One region of the Clostridium sp. TJA085 genome, then DNA from elsewhere that is predicted to be linked to it. Evidence: riboswitches for the same ligand, from Rfam matches in the RefSeq annotation. Region 1 holds a riboswitch; each other region holds the start of a gene.

Region 1 (2,279 bases):
GAATTGATACTGGTTTTGCAACTCCAATAGCATAAGCTAATTGTATTTCTAATTTATCAGCTACTCCAGCTGCTACTAAGTTTTTAGCAACCCATCTTGCTGCATATGCTGCTGATCTATCAACTTTAGTTGCATCTTTTCCTGAGAATGCTCCACCACCGTGTCTTCCCATTCCACCGTATGTATCAACTATTATCTTTCTTCCTGTTAATCCACTATCTCCTTGTGGTCCACCAACAACAAATCTTCCAGTTGGGTTTATGAAATATCTTGTATTTTCATCTAATAATTCTGCTGGAATTACAGCATTTATAACATGTTCTTTTAAATCTGATTGAATTTGTTCTAAAGTAGCACACTCATCATGTTGAGTTGAAATTACTATAGTATCTATTCTCTTTGGCTTATCATTTTCATACTCAACTGTAACTTGAGTTTTTCCGTCTGGTCTTAAGTATGATAATGTTCCATTTTTCCTTACTTCTGTAAGTCTTCTTGAAAGTCTATGAGCCATAGCAATTGGAGTAGGCATAAATTCTTCTGTTTCATTTGTAGCATATCCAAACATCATACCTTGGTCTCCAGCACCTACTGCTTCAACTTCATCTTTTTCTCCTTGTCTTGACTCAAGTGCTTCATCAACACCCATAGCGATATCTCCTGATTGTTCATCTATAGTTGTCATTACTGAGCATGTATCACAGTCAAATCCATATTTAGCTCTATCATATCCAATTTCTCTAATTGTTTCTCTAACAACTTTAGGAATATCAACATAACAGTTAGTTGATATTTCTCCCATAACCATTACCATACCAGTAGTTGTGCATGTTTCACAAGCAACTCTAGCATGTGGATCCTTTGCTAATATAGCATCTAATACTGAATCTGAAATTTGGTCACAGATTTTATCTGGATGTCCTTCTGTAACTGATTCTGATGTAAATAATCTTCTCATTCCTTTTTCCTCCGAATTTTCTAATATTTTTACAATAAAAAAAACTCTTCGATAAGAAGAGATTGTATTCTAATCTTTCTTATCTTGTAGTATAAACTACTGGAATTAGCACCACACATAATATTTAAATATTTGTAGGTTGCTGGGCTTCATAGGGCCGTCTCCCTCCACCTCTCTTGATAAGAGCTTCTTTATTTAATTATTTTACTAATCGCAATTTTAACACATAGATTTTTAATAGTCAATATTTTTATATTGTATTATTTTAATTAAATATATAAATCCATTAAATTATATTTAAATTTAATCGATTTATACTGAACTAATTATATTATCTATATTCATTTTTAATTCATTCCAATTTTTTATAAAATTATTTAATTCATTTATTCCCTCTTCAGTTAGACTATAGTATTTTCTTTTTGCACCAACACCAGAATCCTTAATAGTTGCAGTTAAAAATCCGGATTTCTCCAATCTTAAAAGTAAAGGGTACATAGTTCCCTCTGAAGCATTATCGAACCCATATTCTTTTAAAGTTGATATTATTTCATATCCATAAGTTTCTTTCTTATATATTATAGCTAATATGCACCCTTCTAATGTTCCCTTAAGCATTTGTGTTTTTTTATTCATTTATATCAACTCTTTCTTTATCCCTCTTCTTTTTTTATATTCTTTCTCATTAATATATTCATTTAATTCATATAAAATCCCAAATGGTAATACTAAAAAATATATTTTTGTATCAATTAAATTTATTTGCGGAACTATTGTCTTAACAGTTATCATTATAGCAAATGAAATCATAGAAAATAAAATAATGAATTTTATTAATTTGTTATCTATTTTTTTAAAATTTACATCAGATTTGATTTTATAATTCTTTATAGAATCTTTTTTTATCTCTAAAAATACTAAATAGCAAATTATACTTATTATTAAATTTGAAATTAATTGATTAATTGTAAGATTATAATTTAAAGTAAACCCTTCATCTTTGAATAAAGTTATTCCTTGAGTAATTAAATAATTTATAGTAAATAAAACAGCCATGGATATTAAAAATACCTGAACTTTAAAATTATTTATTATTTTATCAAATCTACTATACTTAGATTTTATTTCGTTAATTATATTATCACAAAATTTTATATAATTATCTCCTATCAAATAATTTATATCTTTATTATCATTCTCTGACTGTATAATCATATCCCCTATTTCTATTAAAGTTTCTTCTATATCTATATCCTTTAAACCTGATAATCTCATATATATTATAATTTCTTCATATATTATTTTATCTTTCTCTCTCATT
Region 2 (2,279 bases), 170 kb from region 1:
ATTATTTGTTTGTCTGTTGCTCCAAAAGATTTTGCTGCCTCTATAACACCCTTATCCACTTCTCTTAGTGAAGCTTCAATTATTCTTGCTATAAAAGGTGCTGTTGCAATTGAAAGTGGTACTATCATAGCTTCTTTTCCAATAGTTGTCCCAATTATAAATTTACTTAATGGAAAAAGCGCTACCATAAGTATTACAAAAGGAAAACTCCTAAGGGTATTTACCACAAAATCTAAAATTCTATAAACACTTTTATTTGGCCTTAAACCATCTTCTGCTGTTAAAGTTAAAACTATTGCAATTACAAATCCCCCTATAAAAGCAAAAACTGTTGATAATATAACCATATAAAAAGTTTCTAGCGTAGCTACTAATATTTCATTAAACATTAAATCACCTCCCATTCAACACTTTTATTTATAAGATAATTTATTACATCTTCTTTTTCCTTCTCCGAAACATTTATTACTAAGCTTCCTAAAACATCATCTCTAAACTTTTCAAGTCTTCCACAAACAATCGAAAAATCTAAATTCATCTCTCTTGCCATTTTTGTTATAATTGCATTTTCAGAAAAACTTTTTGGAAAAAATATTCTTATATTAACCCATTCCTCTGGTAAAGTATCATCATCTTCTCCTAAAAATTTTCTAAGAGAAACTCCTGGTTTTAAAAATAACTCTGAAGCTTTTCCTTGTGCTTTAACTACTCCCCCTTCTAAAAGAGTTATATTTTCGCAAATATCTTTTACAACTTCCATCTGATGTGTTACAACAACAATTGTTATTTTTAATTCTTTATTTATTTTTGATAAAAGTGCTAATATATTTTTTGTTGTTTTTGGATCTAAGGCTGATGTTGCTTCATCACAAAGTAAAATTTCTGGCTTTAATGCTAAAGCTCTAGCTATTGCTACTCTTTGCTTCTGGCCTCCACTTAATTCCTTTGGTTTACTATCTTTTTTATCCTCTAGTGAAACTAATTTTAAAAGTTCTAAAACCCTTAAATTTATATAATCTTTTTTATATCCCCAAACTTCAAGAGGTAATGCTATATTTTCATATACTGTTTTTCTATCTAAAAGATTAAAACTTTGAAAAATCATCCCCAAATTTTTTCTAATATTTCTGATATCCTCCTTACTCAAATTTTTTATTTCTTTTCCTATAACTTTTAAACTACCCTCATCATATTTTTCAAGGCCATTTAAACATCTAAGTAATGTTGATTTTCCAGCTCCACTATGTCCAATAATTCCATATATATCTCCTTTTTTAATGTTAAGTGATATATTATTTAAAACTTTAAAATCCCCAAATGTTTTAGATAATCCTTTTATTTCTATCAAACCTATATACCCCCTTTTTGTTAAAAATCTCTTTTTAATGTATTAGTTTAAAATAAAAATGCGCTAGAGAATAATATCTCTAGCGCATATAAGTATAACTTGCCCTATAAAATTACTCTCTCATCTATCAAGTATATGAATACTTGCAGGATTTGGCACCACATATAAAGTAATAACTTTAAATCATTACTAATTACATAGGTTGCCGGGCTTCATAGGGCCAGTCCCTCCACCGCTCTTGATAAGAACCTAATATTTTATTTTCAAACTTCTTGTATAATAATATAATATCTTATACATTTATTGTCAATAAGTTTTAAAAATTTTTATATAAATAGTTTTCTATATAAATATTTTTTATATAAATAATCTATGTCTATTAATTAAAACTGTTACAACTTTATTTATTAAATAACTTTCAAAATTTAAGTTTTAATAACTTCATAACTTAGAATATTTCTGTTTCCTCTTCAATATCTACAATTTCACCATCACAATTTTCTTCAATAAAATCTATAATCTTTTCTTTCATAGAATGAGCTATTTTTACATCTGTGCAAACTGCTGATATACCAATTACCGCCATCTTGTGTTCATCTTGTCTATCTACTTCACCAACAGATATATTAAATTTATTTTTTAATTTTTGAGTTATGCTTTTTACAATCATCCTTTTTTCCTTTAAAGAATTTACCCAAGATGCTCTAATTGTTATTTTCATAAGTAAAATATCCATAAATACCTATTTCCTTTCTATAAAGTATTTTTTTGATATAAGCAATTTATATTTTTATAATAATACATATTCTAACCAATATAAATTGTATTACTTATAATTTCACAAAAAATAATCAACTTATTCACAAAATTTGTAATTAATGAATAAGTTGATTATATTGTTTAAAAAAGCATAAAAATTTAATATTCTATT
Region 3 (2,279 bases), on a different contig from region 1:
GATTAACCTCCTTAAAGTTTTATGTTATTTACAGAATATTAATATAAATATTTATAAAAATCAAGAATAGAAACAATAAAAAGTAGTATAATATACTATATAGGGTGTATTGTATAACATATACTTTATAGTATATTATATTGAGATTTATGAGGAAAGGTGATATTTATGAAGGATAATTACAATTCATTCAGTTTTTGGGGCAAAAATGTAAATGATTGCAATGCTGTGAGAGGGCATGCATTCACACATGAAATGCCTAATTCAAAGTCTGTATATATACATGCTTTGATTTTCTCAAATAAAAATGGGATAGAGAGTTTGTATTCATACTTCCCAAATTCCAGAGCCCTTTTAGGTTATCTCCAACATTCATTTATGCAAAAAGCCTTTTATAATTGGGCAAATGGTACAGAAAAATTAATTATGAAAGTACCAGTTTCACCAACAAAAGAATTAATTAATAACTTATATTCTAAAGGTAAAATTACAAAAAAAGAAAAAGAAATTATGAAAGAACAGTATGATGAATTAAGTTATATGTGGGATAAGCCAGAAGATGAAATTTTAAATGAACTTAAAACTTTTACAAGAAAGTTCAATAAAGCTTGGCTTGGAGATAACAGCAAATTTTTGTATATAAAAGTATTTAAAAGAGCTTCAGATTTAGCAGATTTTATAAAAGATTCAGTAATTATGACTGGAAAATGTGAAGAGTTTAAAAATACTATTGGAATTTCAACAGAAGATTTTGTTGAGATATCACATAAAATTTCTCATGATAAAGAAGCAGCTAATGTATTTAGAAAGGTAATATTAGATAAACTAACTGAGGTATTATAAATAAAAAAGTATAGGATAAAACTTAAATTTTATCCTATATTTTATTTGATTAAAGGTATAAATAGGGATTTATGAAAATAAAAATATATTGACATTAATGGTTAGTACTTGTTACAATAAATTAAAAATTAAATAAAGTCTTATCAAGAGTGGTGGAGGGACTGGCCCTGTGAAACCCGGCAACCTACTAAATAATATAGGGAAGACTATAATTTTTCAATGTAATTAATTTTGCATTGTAAATTTGTCATACGATAAATTATTTGGTGTGGTGCTAATTCCAGCAGTTAAATACTGATAGATAAGTGGTGTTTATATAGAGTTTATAAAGCTTCTGATTTCTATCAGAAGCTTTTTTTATTAAAATTAAAGGGGGATTTTAAAGTGAAAAATAATAAAACAGGTAGTGTATTGGCATTAATGCCATTATTAGTATTTATAGTTTCATATGTTTCAATATCTTTAATAGCAAAAGATTTTTATGCTGTATCTGTAATAATTCCATTTCTAATTGCAGCAGTTACGGCTTTGATTATGAATAATAAAATTAGTTTTGAGGAAAGATTACATATTTTTTGTAAGGGAGCAGGTAATCCTAATATAATTTTAATGATTTTAATATTTATATTAGCAGGAGCTTTTGCAAGTGTTGCGAAAGCTATGGGTGCAGTTGAATCAACAGTAAATTTAGGACTTTCTGTATTACCTCCAAATCTGTTAATTTCAGGTATATTTATAGTAGCTTGCTTTATAGCTCTTTCTGTAGGGACTTCAATGGGAACTATAGTTGCATTAGTACCAATAGCACTTGGTATATCTGAGAAAACTGGAATTGCGGTTGCTTTAGTGGTTGGCGCAGTAGTAAGTGGAGCTATGTTTGGGGACAATTTATCAATAATATCTGATACAACAATTGCAGCAACAAGAACTCAAGGTTGTGATATGAGAGATAAGTTTAGAATGAATTTTAAGATAGTTCTTCCAGCAGCTATAATTACAGCAATTATTTTTGCTTTTATAACAAGAGGAACACAAGGATTTAGTTTAGGAACTTATGAATATAGCATTATAAAAATAGTTCCTTATATAGGTGTTTTAGTAGCAGCTCTTTTTGGTGTTAATGTTATCTTTGTTTTATCATCAGGTATAATATTAGCCGGTGTTATAGGTATACTTACTTCAAGTTTTGATATAATTGGATTATTTCAAAATTTAGCTACTGGTATTAGTGGGATGAGCGAGCTTATAATAATTTCTTTATTAATATCAGGAATGATAGCTCTTATTGAATACAATGGTGGTATAGAGTATATACTTAACAAAGGAATGAAAAAATTCAAGACAAGAAGGGGAGCGGAGTTTGGAATAGCAGCTCTTACGAGTTTGGTTGATATATGTACAGCAAATAATACTATTGCAATAGTAACAGTTGGGCC

Evidence for each region. Region 1 has a riboswitch for S-adenosylmethionine ahead of metK (methionine adenosyltransferase). Riboswitches for the same ligand answer to the same signal wherever they lie in the genome.
Region 2: linked by a shared signal. The riboswitch ahead of AC4FQW_RS06100 (methionine ABC transporter ATP-binding protein) and the one ahead of metK (methionine adenosyltransferase) in region 1 are both predicted to bind S-adenosylmethionine.
Region 3: linked by a shared signal. The riboswitch ahead of AC4FQW_RS09810 (Na+/H+ antiporter NhaC family protein) and the one ahead of metK (methionine adenosyltransferase) in region 1 are both predicted to bind S-adenosylmethionine.

What each region holds. Positions count from the first base shown of each region.
Region 1 covers NZ_JBZEEZ010000001.1:1,352,310-1,354,588, forward strand. Annotated here, with positions in the region: gene metK (methionine adenosyltransferase) at 1-958, opposite strand, end outside; SAM riboswitch class I at 1,035-1,144, opposite strand; gene AC4FQW_RS06865 (PadR family transcriptional regulator) at 1,271-1,594, opposite strand; gene AC4FQW_RS06870 (hypothetical protein) at 1,595-2,279, opposite strand, start outside.
Region 2 covers NZ_JBZEEZ010000001.1:1,185,896-1,188,174, forward strand. Annotated here, with positions in the region: gene AC4FQW_RS06095 (methionine ABC transporter permease) at 1-389, opposite strand, end outside; gene AC4FQW_RS06100 (methionine ABC transporter ATP-binding protein) at 389-1,348, opposite strand; SAM riboswitch class I at 1,466-1,596, opposite strand; gene AC4FQW_RS06105 (DUF503 domain-containing protein) at 1,797-2,084, opposite strand.
Region 3 covers NZ_JBZEEZ010000003.1:102,713-104,991, reverse strand. Annotated here, with positions in the region: gene AC4FQW_RS09815 (hypothetical protein) at 169-843, shown strand; SAM riboswitch class I at 981-1,151, shown strand; gene AC4FQW_RS09810 (Na+/H+ antiporter NhaC family protein) at 1,228-2,279, shown strand, end outside.